One region of the Polycladomyces abyssicola genome, then DNA from elsewhere that is predicted to be linked to it. Evidence: a T-box and tRNA genes for the amino acid it is inferred to sense, from the RefSeq annotation. Region 1 holds a T-box; the other holds one or more tRNA genes.
What was found. The T-box of region 1 lies ahead of tyrS (tyrosine--tRNA ligase). A T-box ahead of a tRNA ligase gene usually reads a tRNA of that ligase, here a tRNA-Tyr.
Positions count from the first base shown of each region.

Region 2: it encodes a tRNA-Tyr, which carries the amino acid that the T-box ahead of tyrS (tyrosine--tRNA ligase) is inferred to sense. The anticodon was not compared.

Region 1 is NZ_AP024601.1:2,411,231-2,418,487, forward strand. It holds gene KI215_RS12135 (sugar phosphate isomerase/epimerase family protein) at 1-261, opposite strand, end outside; gene trmB (tRNA (guanosine(46)-N7)-methyltransferase TrmB) at 588-1,358, shown strand; gene rpsD (30S ribosomal protein S4) at 1,657-2,256, shown strand; gene KI215_RS12150 (alpha/beta hydrolase) at 2,336-3,046, shown strand; gene tyrS (tyrosine--tRNA ligase) at 3,148-4,401, opposite strand; T-box leader at 4,444-4,711, opposite strand; gene KI215_RS12160 (transglycosylase domain-containing protein) at 4,819-6,900, shown strand; gene acsA (acetate--CoA ligase) at 7,139-7,257, opposite strand, start outside.
Region 2 is NZ_AP024601.1:222,759-230,015, forward strand. It holds rRNA gene KI215_RS01170 (23S ribosomal RNA) at 1-1,150, shown strand, start outside; rRNA gene rrf (5S ribosomal RNA) at 1,216-1,332, shown strand; tRNA gene KI215_RS01180 (tRNA-Asn) at 1,420-1,494, shown strand; tRNA gene KI215_RS01185 (tRNA-Thr) at 1,496-1,571, shown strand; tRNA gene KI215_RS01190 (tRNA-Glu) at 1,579-1,654, shown strand; tRNA gene KI215_RS01195 (tRNA-Val) at 1,699-1,774, shown strand; tRNA gene KI215_RS01200 (tRNA-Tyr) at 1,781-1,865, shown strand; tRNA gene KI215_RS01205 (tRNA-Gln) at 1,877-1,951, shown strand; tRNA gene KI215_RS01210 (tRNA-Lys) at 1,975-2,050, shown strand; tRNA gene KI215_RS01215 (tRNA-Gly) at 2,054-2,128, shown strand; gene rocF (arginase) at 2,648-3,544, shown strand; gene ppc (phosphoenolpyruvate carboxylase) at 4,235-7,018, shown strand.

The DNA.
Region 1 (7,257 bases):
CTGTGCAAACGTTTTCTCCGGTGTCAATGGATTACCGTGACAGCTTAGCCCACTGATGATCAGACCACGGTCTGAAATCGCTTTCTTGAAGGCGCGCAATTTTGATTCGTCCTCGAGCAACTCATCTGGATTGCAGTGCGCATTTCCCGGGTAATTACCCGTCCCGATCTCCACTGCATCCAGTCCGGCTGCTTTGACGTAATCGAGCATTTCCTCCAACGGCATCTGCGAAAACAAGACCGTGAACACACCGAGTTTCACAACGTTTCCCCCTTTTGTATGTAGCGATTGAGCATAGCGAGCAGTTCTTAAGCGAATTTTGAGATAATTGTGTGTAGATGCGCCGTTTTCGAAAAACACACACCTTTCGTCATATCGAAAACGTTTTCTCCACTTCTAGCATAAAAAATCATGCGCAAAGATGCAACCGTTTGTATGATTCAAAAATAAACATCCATCCCTTACTGAGAGAAATCCGCCCGTTTCAGTTGGTCTCTTACCTGCTCGTGGCTATAATAGATAGGGAATCACCGGAGGCCCACCTTCGGGATCATCGGCAATACTACGAACACATAACGAGGGATACCATGAGACTCAGAAGAAAACCGGAAGCAAAGGAATTTGTACGTCAACATCCACGGGTCATCAACGACCCGAAACAACTGCGCGGACAATGGCGCACATTTCTTCAGACCGATCGCCCGCTCCATGTTGAGTTGGGCACAGGCAAAGGACGATTTTTATCCACCATCTGCGCTGCGAAACCCAACATTCATTGGATCGGAGTCGAACGGGTTGAAGAAGTCCTGATGCAGGCGCTCAAAAAAGCGGATGAACAGGACTGCAGCAATCTCCACTTTCTTTGGATGGATATCGCGGAACTGGACGAGGTGTTCGACAGAGGGGAAGTGGCCCGTTTTTATCTGCATTTCAGCGACCCGTGGCCCAAAAAGCGGCATGCCAAACGCCGGCTGACGCACCGCGATTTTCTGGCCCAATACCAGAAAATCCTGGGACCGAAGGGGGAGCTGTTGCTCAAAACCGATCACCGGTCCTTGTACGAGTTTACACTGGAGGAACTCGCCGTATGCGGTTATACGGTGCTGGAGCAGAGTGAAGACCTGCATCGCAGCCCTTATAGCGAAGGCAACATCATGACCGAGTATGAAGAAAAATTCGTCGCCAAGGGAATGCCGATCTACTACCTGCTCGCCCGACCGCCGGTAGAATTTCCGGAAGAAGTGTTGGAGAAGAGAAGGAAAAGAAAGACTTGGCAGATCGACACGGGTCAAGAACAAGCAGATCATGAGACAAACCGGAATGATGACGTTTCTGATCCATTGACAGACCGGGATTAAAAAGTGGAAACATCCTTCAGCCGGACGATGCATACGTTCAGACGCTGCTTTCTCATTGACTTTTGCCGTATATGTTTTATAATAAGGTTTTGTATGGCTCAAATCTCCCTGGGGTTTGAGGATAGCACGCAAAGTGATGGTGATGGATCACCCTCACTGGTTCGCTCCGTGAATGACGGCTGTAACGTTTTCACGGATGTCCGGCTTTTCGCCGCTATCCGGAAAGTACGGGCAACTTCGCGAACCAGCCATCCCGTCATTTGCATTCCAACGCAAATGATGAAAGGGGAGCTTCAGTATGGCACGTTATACTGGACCTCGTTGGAAACTGAGCCGTCGTCTCGGCATTTCTCTGTCTGGCACCGGAAAAGAGTTGAAACGGCCGTATCCGCCGGGTCAACATGGTCCGGGGCAACGCCGGAAGCTGAGCCAGTACGGTCTTCAGTTGCAGGAAAAACAAAAACTGCGTCTGATGTACGGTCTGAACGAAAAACAATTCCGCAATCTCTTTGACCGTGCAGGCAAAATGCAAGGGGTTCACGGTGAGAACTTCATGAAGTTGCTCGAATCCCGCCTGGACAACCTGGTGTATCGCCTGGGCTTCGCCCGTACCCGTGCACAAGCACGGCAATTGGTGGTACATGGACACATCACGGTCAACGGGAAAAAAGTGGACCGTCCGTCCTATCAAGTACAGGTGGGCGACGTAATTGGCCTGCGCGAAAAGAGCCGCAACCTGCAAGTGGTCAAAGAAGCGCTGGAAGATCGGCAATTCCTGCCGGAATATCTCGAGTTCGACGAAAGCAAAATGGAAGGCACCTACAAACGTCTGCCTGAGCGTTCCGAACTCCCGGCGGAAATCAATGAGCGGATGATCGTGGAGTTCTACTCCCGTTAATCCTCTTTTTACCCAGCCACTCCATTCGTTTTGGATGGAGTGGTTTTTCTTTACAAATCATCCATTATGGGGTGATACAATGGCCACTTTTTTGTTGTTGCACAGTCCCTTCGTCGGTCCAGCCACATGGAACTGGGTTGCGCAAGTATTGAAACAACGAAAGATTCCCGCTATCGTTCCGATTTTGCGACATCGTAAAGATGAACCCCCGTATTGGAAACAACATGTGGAGCAAGTTGTGACGGCCTTGGAACATCTCACGCCCAAAGAGCCTATCATTCTGGTGGCACACAGTGGTGCGGGCGTACTGATCCCGGCCGTGGCCGACGCCATCCAGCAACCGGTCATCGGTTCCGTTTTTGTCGATGCTCTCATTCCCCAAGATGGGAAAAGCCGATTGGATTTGTACAATACAAAAGAAGCAGCGGACGAATTCCGCCGGCAAGCACGGGACGGCATGATTCCACCATGGACCGAAGATGATCTGAAGACGGCGATCCCCGCACCTTCCGTGCGTCGCGCCTTTGTGGCCCAATTGTACGCGACGCCGCTGGCCATGTACGAAGAGGCCATCCCCGTCCCGGACGGTTGGCCTGACCATCCTTGCGTCTACTGGAAATGGACGGAACACTACGAATCGCAACGCCGAATCGCGGAGCAAGCAGGTTGGCGCTGCATCGAAACAAAAGTCGGCCACTTTTACCTGTTGCAGGAACCAGAAGTGGTCGCCGATCAACTGGTGGAAATTGGTAACCATTTGTTGCAGCAAGCCGGTTTGGAACCGTTTTGACAACAAGGACGCATCCCACCATCGCAACTAAAACGGGAAGGGCCCGATTTCTCGTCAAGTGAAGCAATTCCAGAAACGAGAAAATCGGGCCCGCTTTTTTGTTAAACCAACTTCACTTTAGCAAATTTGCGTTTTCCCACCTGTACCACCATTCCATCCTCAACAGGAAGATGCTGATCGACATCCGTCACTTTTTCTTGGTTGACGCGAACCGCCCCCTGCTGGATCATCCGACGCGCTTCGCCATTAGACGAAACCAACTTCAAGGTGGACAGCAGTTGCACCACCCACATCTTGCCGTCTTGAAGTTGACCCGCCGCGATCGTCACTTCCGGGATATCTTCCGGCAGGGCATTTTGCTGAAACACTTGGCGGAAATGGCGTTCAGCCTCGTCAGCGGCCTCCCGTCCGTGATACATGCGCACCAGGGTATGAGCCAGCTTCATTTTGGCGTCCCGTGGATGAATGGTCCCGTCGGCCAGCCCTTTTTTCAGCTTCTCCAACTCTTCGTTGGACAGATCGGTCGCCAGCTCAAAGTATTTCACCATCAATTCGTCCGGGATGGACATGGCTTTTCCGTAAATCTCCTGCGGCGGTTCCTGGATGCCGATGTAGTTGCCCAAGCTTTTGCTCATCTTTTTGACGCCGTCCAACCCCTCCAACAGCGGCATCATCATGATGACCTGTTCGGGCAGACCGTATTCGCGTTGGAGTTGGCGACCCATCAGCAGGTTGAACTTTTGGTCCGTTCCTCCCAGTTCAATATCGCTTTTCAGTGCGACTGAATCATAGCCCTGCATCAACGGATAGAAAAATTCATGCACACTGATCGCCTGGCCGCTGTGATACCGCTTAGAGAAATCGTCCCGCTCCAGCATCCGGGCGACTGTGCATTTGGCGGCCAGTTCGGCTACTTCAGCAAATGTCATCGGCGACAGCCACGTACTGTTGAAATGGATTTCCGTTTTGGATTGATCCAGCACCTTGAACAACTGGTCGGTGTAGGTTCGGGCGTTTGCCTTCACCTCTTCTTCCGACAACTGACGACGGGTCTCCGATTTTCCCGTCGGATCGCCGATCCGACCCGTAAAATCGCCGATCACCAATTGGACGACGTGCCCCAGTTCTTGGAACTGGCGCAGTTTGTGCAATACCACCGTATGACCGATGTGGATATCCGGCGCGGTGGGATCCAATCCCAATTTCACCTTGAGCGGCCGGTTGGTTTCAATGGAGTGACGCAGTTTTTCCTTCAATTCTTCCTCCGGGATGATCTCGGCCACACCGCGGCGGATGACAGCCAACTGCCGCTCGATCTCCCGTTGAACTTCCGGTTTGATCTCCGTCGTGCTCATTTCCATCCCTTCCTTCTTCGTTAACATAAAAAAACCCCATCCTCAAGGGACGAGGTTCACCCGCGGTACCACCCTTTTTGAAAGCAATGCTGCTTTCCGCTCGTTCGGATAACGGGTAAGTCACCCCCGTCGCACGAAGCCTGGACCTGTCTGGTCAATCCCCTTTTTCCGAATGACCATAAACAGTCCAATCGGCCTCATGCGAAGCTCCCAGGTGTAATTCGCACGGCGGGAACCACTGGTTCACACCAACCACCAGCTCTCTGTAGGGTCCGATCCGCCGGCTACTCGTCCTGTTCATCACTGCTCTCTGATGGACGCGTCGCAAATTGACGCGATTTTGTCGAAGATTTCAATGATCCTCCCAAACAATGCCTGTGATATAATATTACCGTTAAACGAGGAGGGTATCAAGCGATGGAACACCGTGATTCACCTTCATCCCCGGCGGCAAAAAAACAGTCGCTGGGTTTCCGGATTTTCAAAGGCTTTCTCTATTCTTTATTCTTCGCTGTGATCCTGATACTCACGTTGTCGATTGGTGCCGCAGGTGTCGTTGCGGGTTACGTCGCTTCGCTGGTCAAAGATCAGCCAGTGCTGAGCAAGGCCGACTTTGAGAAGAAATTAACGGGATGGTCTCAAAACAGCCAAGCGTTTTTCCGTGACGGGCAACTGATCGGCCAGCTCAGGGGGGACGAAAACCGGAAAATCGTGACTGCGGAGCAAGTGAGCCCCTATCTGATCAAGGCTTTCATCGCAACGGAAGATCAACAGTTCTACGAACATCACGGAGTGGTTCCCAAAGCCCTGTTTCGTGCGGCCCTGCAACAGGTGATGCATAGCTCGGTGACCACCGGCGGCAGCACGATCACACAACAGGTCGTCAAGAACACCATCTTGCAAGACCAGTCGCAAACCCATGAACGCAAGGCGCGGGAAATCTTCATCGCGTTGCGCATGGAAAAGATGTTCAGCAAAAAGGACATTCTGAACGCGTATCTGAACAGCACATACTACGGAAAAGATCCCAACGGCCGCAATATGTTGGGAGTGGAAGCTGCGGCTAAGGGGATCTTTGACGTCAGCGCCAAAGATCTCAACTTGGCACAAGCCGCCTACATAGCAGGTATGGTCCAACGGCCCAACGCATACAACCCGTTTTTTGCCGACGACGGTTCCACGCTGAAAGCCGGGAAAGAGCGCATGAAGGTCGTGCTGGACCGGATGCTGAAAACCCATAAGATCACCAAGCAGGAATACGACCAAGCGTTGGCGTTCAACCTGCAGGCCTCACTGGCCAAACCGAAACCCAGCGCCTATGAGAAGTACCGGTATGTAATGGACGCGGTCGAAAAACAAGCGGCTGAAGCCCTTATGAAAGTAGATGGTCTGGATCCGGCTCAGCTGAGAAAGCAGGGCAAGTATTGGGCTACGATGGAAGAATACCGGAAACGGGTGCTAACGGGCGGATACCATATCGAAACGACCCTTGACAAAAATCTGTTGGATACGATGGAACAAACCACCAATCGGATTAAGTTCGCTCCTCCGGCCAACATCCGGGTGAAAGTGGGGCCCAAAGGCAACCGCAAATGGGTGGTGAAAAAGAACCAACTGCAACAGGTCGGCGCCACGTTGATCGATGTAAAAACGGGGGCGTTGCTGGCATTCGTCGGCGGACGGGAGACCAAAGTGAATCACGCGCTGGACTATCCGCGCCAACCCGGATCTACGATAAAACCCTTGCTGGATTACGGACCGGCGCTCGATCTCGGTCTGATCACACCGGAAACGAAGATCAAGGACGAAGAGCTGAAAGCAGCGGACGGTACGGGTAAAACCTATAAAAATGCCAACAAAAAATATGCAGGAGACGTGACGGCCCGCGAAGCATTGGCCAAATCGCTCAACATCCCGGCCATCAAGGTGTTCCGGATGGTAGGTAAGGAACGTGCCTTCAGCTACCTGGAGAAAATGGGCTTCCGATTCCATCCGTACGACGGGGAAGCTTCCGCCATCGGCGGACTTACCTACGGCTTCACGGTTCAGCGGATGACTGCCGGATATGCGGCCTTAGCCAATCATGGTCAATTCAACGAGCCGTACATGATTCAGAAAATCATCGATTCCTCCGGGAAAGTGGTGTATGAACACAAACAGAAACCTGTACAGGTTTACTCTCCGAATGCCGCATACACCACTACTGACATGTTGCGCGATGTGATCAAAAACGGCACAGGAAAACTGATCGGTCAACGGATCCGCGGTTACGACATCGCGGGCAAATCGGGAACCACGCAAAATCAATACGACGTGTGGTTCATCGGTTATTCCCCCCGCGTGGCGTTGGGCGTATGGGTCGGATACGACTACAACAAAAAGATGTACAACGATACCGTTGCGAAGGAAGCATGGGCCACTTATTTCAAGGCGATCATGCAGTCTGACCCCAATCTTCAACCTAAGGGCGAACGTTTCGTCGCCCTGGGTGTGCAATAATGTCGAAATATGCTAAATATACAGCAAACTGGTATGGGCTCCATCGCCACGGATGATCAAATGAGAACGTGTCTGTTACATGCATTCTGATGCTGGTGAGAATCACTATGCTCAAATGTCAGTCAACCTGCAAAAAACTACTCTTCTTACGCCATTACCAGACATGCTCGGCACGGTGTTCCTCGTTACTATCAAAAAACCCCCGGGTATAAACCCGGGGGTTTTTCTGCTTCTACTCTTAATCTTCCATCGTTGACAAGTCGCCGGTAGGTAATCCCAACTCCCAAGCTTTGAGTACACGCCGCATGATTTTTCCGCTGCGCGTTTTGGGCAGTTTGTCCTTGAATTCGATTTCGC
Region 2 (7,257 bases), 1.0 Mb from region 1:
CAGTGAAGAGGCCCAAGCGACTGTTTAGCAAAAACACAGGTCTCTGCTAAGCCGTAAGGCGAAGTATAGGGGCTGACGCCTGCCCGGTGCTGGAAGGTTAAGGGGAAGGGTTAGCCGAAAGGCGAAGCTCTGAACCGAAGCCCCAGTAAACGGCGGCCGTAACTATAACGGTCCTAAGGTAGCGAAATTCCTTGTCGGGTAAGTTCCGACCCGCACGAAAGGCGTAACGACTTGGGCGCTGTCTCAACGAGAGACCCGGTGAAATCGTAGTACCTGTGAAGATGCAGGTTACCCGCGGCAAGACGGAAAGACCCCGTGGAGCTTTACTGCAGCCTGATATTGAATCTAGGTACAGCTTGTACAGGATAGGTGGGAGCCTGAGAAGCCGGAGCGCCAGCTTCGGTGGAGGCGCCGGTGGGATACCACTCTGGCTGTACCGGGGTTCTAACTCGCAGCCGTGATCCGGCTGGAGGACCGTGTCAGGTGGGCAGTTTGACTGGGGCGGTCGCCTCCTAAAAGGTAACGGAGGCGCCCAAAGGTTCCCTCAGCGCGGTTGGAAATCGCGCCTAAGAGTGTAAAGGCAGAAGGGAGCTTGACTGCGAGACCTACAAGTCGAGCAGGGACGAAAGTCGGGCTTAGTGATCCGGTGGTTCCGAGTGGAAGGGCCATCGCTCAACGGATAAAAGCTACCCCGGGGATAACAGGCTAATCTCCCCCAAGAGTCCACATCGACGGGGAGGTTTGGCACCTCGATGTCGGCTCATCGCATCCTGGGGCTGAAGTCGGTCCCAAGGGTTGGGCTGTTCGCCCATTAAAGCGGTACGCGAGCTGGGTTCAGAACGTCGTGAGACAGTTCGGTCCCTATCTGCCGCGGGCGTAGGAAATCTGAGAGGAGCTGTCCTTAGTACGAGAGGACCGGGATGGACGCACCGCTGGTGTACCAGTTGTGTCGCCAGATGCATCGCTGGGTAGCCAAGTGCGGACGGGATAAGCGCTGAAAGCATCTAAGCGCGAAGCCCCCCTCAAGATGAGATTTCCCATCCCCTCGTGGGAGTAAGACCCCTTGTAGATGACGAGGTAGATCGGTCCGAGGTGTAAGCGCAGTAATGCGTTGAGCTGACGGATACGAATCGGTCGAGGGCTTCCCCTCACTCGCAAGTGAATGCAGACGATCCCGTAACCAATTTTGAAGGTGTAACCAAACACCATATCCTGTCTGGTGGTGATAGCGGAGGGGAACCACCCGTTCCCATTCCGAACACGGAAGTTAAGCCCTCCAGCGCCGATGGTACTTGGGGCGGGAGCCCCTGGGAGAGTAGGACGCTGCCAGGCAGGAGCTCCTTCAAAAACCAAAAATTACAGCTTGCAAATGAGGACAAATCGTTGTATACTAACTCTTGCCGATTGAAATTGAAACATTCCTCAGTAGCTCAATGGTAGAGCGCCCGGCTGTTAACCGGTAGGTTGCAGGTTCGAGTCCTGCCTGAGGAGCCAAGCTCCCATAGCTCAGTCGGTAGAGCGCTTCCATGGTAAGGAAGAGGTCACCAGTTCGAGTCTGGTTGGGAGCTCCATCGATACGGCCCGTTGGTGAAGCGGTTAACACACCAGCCTTTCACGCTGGCATGCAGGGGTTCGAATCCCCTACGGGTCACCAGATGCAAGAGGAGCTTGAGGGGTTTCCTTCAAGCTCTTCAATTGGGACGGTTAGCTCAGCTGGGAGAGCACCTGCCTTACAAGCAGGGGGTCGGCGGTTCGATCCCGTCACCGTCCACCACCCTGTGGAGGGGTAGCGAAGTGGTCAAACGCAGCAGACTGTAAATCTGCCGGCTTTGCCTTCGTAGGTTCGAATCCTACCCCCTCCACCATCCCTACATAATGGGGAGTAGCCAAGTGGTAAGGCAACGGACTTTGACTCCGTGATGCGCAGGTTCGAATCCTGCCTCCCCAGCCATCCACAACCATTAAAAATAATACGAGCCATTAGCTCAGTTGGTAGAGCACCTGACTTTTAATCAGGGTGTCCCAGGTTCGAGTCCTGGATGGCTCACCATATGCGGAAGTGGCTCAGGGGTAGAGCACCGCCTTGCCAAGGCGGGGGTCGCGGGTTCGAATCCCGTCTTCCGCTCCAAACAGAACAGGAAAACCCTTCGTGAGATTCACGAAGGGTTTTTTTGCATGAGGAAAAAGCAATGGAGTGCTCTTTCAGAAAGTCGACAACCGGTCAGTAGCTTCCCATTTCCGCAGAAGCGGAGATTTTTTTTTATTCATGCTGATGCAAATCAGCACTCCTCTCAGCCACATCTCAGGATCGGCGGTTCCCTGTGGTATTCCGTTCAGCAGAGACAACTCGGCATGGACCAGTCCAACGGTTTAGAAAAATCAATGCATTACATGCCTTTGATTCTAGGCATATCCTATGGGAATGGAGCGGTAAGACCTTTATCCCGAATAGTGAATCCTGCTGTTTGTATAGAGCACGCAAATTTATACGGAAATAACCATCATATGGAAAAATCCGTGAAATGCCTGGATTGGTGGGTTTTTTACGTTATGGTACAATGAAATCCGCGGAATAGTCGCACATAAGCTTGAAAAAGGGGGGAATCTCTCCTAAGGGAGAAAGGCGCCTATGAACCAGTATCAAGAGCTGAAACCCATCACAGTGATCGGGGTACCATTGGATTTAGGATCCGGACGTCGCGGAGTTGATATGGGCCCGAGTGCGATCCGCTACGCGAACTTGCATGAAAAACTGACCAAAATAGGATTTGACGTGGAGGACATCGGCAATCTGTCCGTGCCCACGTTGGAAACGTATAAAGTAATCGATCCCAAGTTGAAATATTTGGACGAAATTGTCGCCGTCAATGAAAAGCTGGCGGAGACCGTCTCCGAAACGGTGGAAAAAGGACGGTTCCCCCTGGTGTTGGGAGGGGATCACAGCATTGCGATCGGCACGATCGCAGGGGTGGCCAAACACCACCGCAAATTGGGCGTGATCTGGTTTGATGCACACGGTGATCTGAATACACACGAAACCACGCCTTCCGGCAATATCCACGGCATGTCGCTGGCAGCCAGCCTCGGCTATGGTCATGAGAAGCTGGTCCATTGTGGCGGATACGCACCCAAAGTGGGTCCGGAAAACGTTGTGATCATCGGTGCACGAGAATTGGACCCCGGTGAACGAAAGTTGATCAAGGAGTTGGGTATCCGCGTTTTCACCATGCACGACATTGACCGGATCGGTATGGCACGTGTGATGGAAGAAGCGCTGAAAGTGGTGACAGACGGTACGGACGGGGTTCATCTCAGTTTGGATCTGGACGGACTGGATCCGAAAGATTGTCCGGGTGTCGGCACACCGGTTGTCGGTGGGATTACCTACCGCGAAAGCCACTTGGCAATGGAGATGCTGGCGGAAGCCAAAGTGCTTACCTCGGCGGAATTTGTGGAAGTCAACCCGATTTTGGACATTGGCAATAAAACGGCCAAAGTTGCTGTGGCTTTGGTGGGATCGGCTTTTGGGGAAATCGTGTTGTAGACACGGCTTCCCTTTCATTTCAATCTCTTTAGGGCGTGTCTGGTCATACGTACGGGAGCAATGTTTCCCAGGCGAGCGAAGACTCGGGGATCACAACATTGAGATCGCGGGCAATGCGCTCAAAACCAAGCGTACTTTGCCCTGCGCCTTGCTCCAGCGGTTTCAAAAGGCCTTGGTTCCTTATTTGCGTGATGCAGGAGGAGCGTGCCGGGAAAGTGGTGCATACGATTGTGGTCGGGCAGTATCGGACGATTGGGCACGCCCTGAACATTTCAACCGTTCGTGGGTGTACTGTTTGATCGGGCGGTTGACCTTCTCATCACATCATCGGCATTCCCCACAAACCCCTGAAAGGCGGGATGCCCGTTTCCGTTTTTCTCTCCGTTGCAGTTCCCTCCGTTTACGGTTTTCTCGTCCACCATAAAAACTGCATCCAATTCTACCGGGATACCGCATCACCAGGCTCCGATCGTGGTGCAATGGCATTTATTTCACTTTTCATTCTTCGGAAATACATTTATAATTATGCATATGTTAGAATATTTATCGTTGGATGTGAAAGAAGGTTTCCGCTTATCTGTAAGTGGGGAATACAGTATAGAAACCTTGATTCACTTGCAGATTGGACAGGATGGTTTCCGTGCCGCGATAGAGCGGTGTAAAGGTGGTTGAGGAGGTGTCGCAGGCAAGATGAGTCAAGTTAAAGCGATTGAGACAGAGAAAGATCATCCGTTGCGACGGGATGTACGCTTTTTGGGTCACATCTTGGGAGATGTTCTGGTCATGCACGGAGGAGAAGCATTGTTAAATAATGTGGAAAGGATCCGTGAAATGACCAAACAGCTTCGTCAAAGCTACGATCCGGAGATCCTGAAACAGTGCAAAACGCTCATCCAGGGATTGTCTCCTCAAATGCGTCGGGATGTGATCCGTGCGTTCGCCATCTATTTCCAACTTGTCAACATTGCAGAGCAAAACCACCGGATTCGCCGTCATCGCGAGTACCGTCGTTCGAGGCAAGATGTGGTTCAGCCCCATTCAATTGAGAGTGCCGTACGGGAATTGAAGGAACAGGGGCTGTCGCCCGAGCAGGTGGAAGAGATTCTGGACGTGCTCGCATTGGAACTGGTGATCACTGCTCATCCCACTGAGGCGATGCGCCGGACGGTATTGGATATTCATCACCGCATTGCCAAGCGGGTGGAGGAGTTGGATCATCCCTATCTGACGGAAGAGGACAGGGAGCGTATTCGCCAGGAGTTGCTGGGGGAAGTGATCACGTTATGGCAAAGTGATGAGCTGCGGCAACGTAAGCCCACAGTGATGGACGAAGTGCGAAACGGCCTGTACTACGTGGATGAGACGCTGTTCGATGTGTTGCCCGGGATTCACAGCGAACTGGAACGTTGCCTGAAACGGTATTATCCAGATCATGAATGGCATGTGCCTTCCTTTTTATGGTTCGGTTCGTGGATTGGCGGGGATCGGGACGGCAACCCTTCGGTGACGCCGGAAGTAACTTGGCGAACCTTGCGGTTGCAGCGTGACTTGGTGATCAGGAAGTATGAGGAAGCACTCAGGCGATTGATCAAAAAATTAAGCCATTCCACGCGGAAAGTTCGCGTATCGGAGGCTTTGCTCGACTCATTGCGGGCGGATGAAGAAGAAGTGGTATTGGTGGATATCGGGGAAGGCAAATGGCGGAATGAGCATGAACCGTACCGCCGCAAATTGACCTATATGCTCGCACGACTTCACCATACGCGACTGGGCAAGAAAGATCATGGTATCTACCGTTCCCCAGAAGCTTTTCTATCCGACCTTCGGCTGATCGAGCAAAGCTTGCGCGCTCATCACGCCGATGTGATTGCCGATCGGGATCTCGGTCAGTTGATCCGACAAGTAGAGCTGTTCGGATTCCATCTTCTTACGTTGGATATACGTCAACACAGTGCCGAACATGAAAAGGCCCTGACAGAGATTTTGTCAAGCATGGGCATCGTTGATCGGTACGATCAATTGTCTGAGAAGGAAAAAATCGATTTGTTGACGGAGTTGCTGGAAGATCCTCGGCCATTGACGTCTCCGTTCATGTCGTTTTCGCCGGAAACGGAACAATGTTTGGAGTTGTTCCGTGTGATCCGCCGGGCTAAGGAAGAATTTGGCGAGGAAGCGATCCGCAACTACCTGATCAGTATGACGCAAGGCACCAGCGATCTGCTTGAGGTGGTACTGTTCGCCAAAGAAGTGGGGTTGTTCCGGAAAACGCCGAACGGTCCGGTCTCCCGTCTCCACGTGGTTCCTTTGCTGGAAACGATCGACGATTTGCATCGCGCTCATGAGATCATGGAGGCGTATTATCGTCATCCGTCTTATGTGCCAGCAAATGCGGGGCATCATCCCACTCAGGAAATTATGCTTGGGTATTCGGACAGCAATAAGGATGGCGGTATGCTGACGGCCAACTGGGAACTGTATCACGCCCAACAGCGGTTGTACCGGTTGTCCCGTCGATACGGGGTCAATACAAAATTTTTCCACGGCCGCGGCGGGGCGCTGGGGCGCGGCGGCGGTCCGCTGAATCGCAGTATCCAGGCAAAGCCGCCGGAGACGGTAGTGGGCGGAGTGAAAATCACGGAACAGGGAGAAGTACTCTCTTCGCGTTATGCATTGAAACCCATCGCGTTCCGCAGTTTGGAACAAGCCACTTCCGCGTTATTGATGTCGGCCGCATCCGCTCTATCCGGTCGGGAGTCTAAGTTGAAACCGCAATGGTTGGAGGCGATGGCCCAAATTTCAGAAGAGGCGCTCAAAGCATATCAATCGTTGGTATTTGAAGATCCCGACTTTCTCACTTATTTCCATACGGTCACACCGCTTCCGGAAATCGGGGAGCTTAATATCGGTTCGCGACCGACGCGCCGCAAAAACAGCCAAGCGTTCGAAGATCTGCGCGCCATTCCCTGGGTTTTCGCGTGGACGCAAAGCCGGTATCTGTTCCCGGCATGGTATGCGGCGGGCACGGGATTTACTCGGTTTGTGAAAAAACATGCAGACGGCTTGCGAATCTTGAAGGAAATGTACCAGGATTGGCCGTTCTTCCGTTCGCTGGTCGACAACCTGCAGATGGCGTTGGCCAAGGCGGACTTCGTCATTGCCCGCGAATACGATTCACTGGTACAGGATCGTGATATGGCGGAGCGAATTTTCGGCAAATTGGAGGAGGAGTATCGCTTGACCCGCGAAATGGTGCTGGCCATCACGGGGCAAGCGGATGTGTTGGATCATGTGCCGGTGATCCAGGAATCGATCCGGCTGCGCAACCCGTATGTGGACCCGCTCAGCTTCATCCAAGTCGATTTGTTGCATCAGTTGCGGTATCACTGCCCCTCCAAAGAAGAGTGCCAGGAAACACTGGAACAGGTGCTGTTGACCATTAACGGCATTGCGGCGGGATTGCGCAATACGGGATGATTCGTGGAAATAACAATAGCTCCATCCGGGACGTTTTTGAAAAATGGGCTGTTCGCGAAATTTTGTCATCAGTCTCTGATATTGAGGAGAATCGTAAAATACGGATGGCTGATTAGATATCAGTAACGTCTAACGATCGCGGTTGTGGGATGTAAGGACTTCCGTCAGGGGGTCCTTTTTTCATCTTTGTTTTGTAGAAAAATCACCTTTCGTTTTCCATTTTTGCTACACTAAGTGTA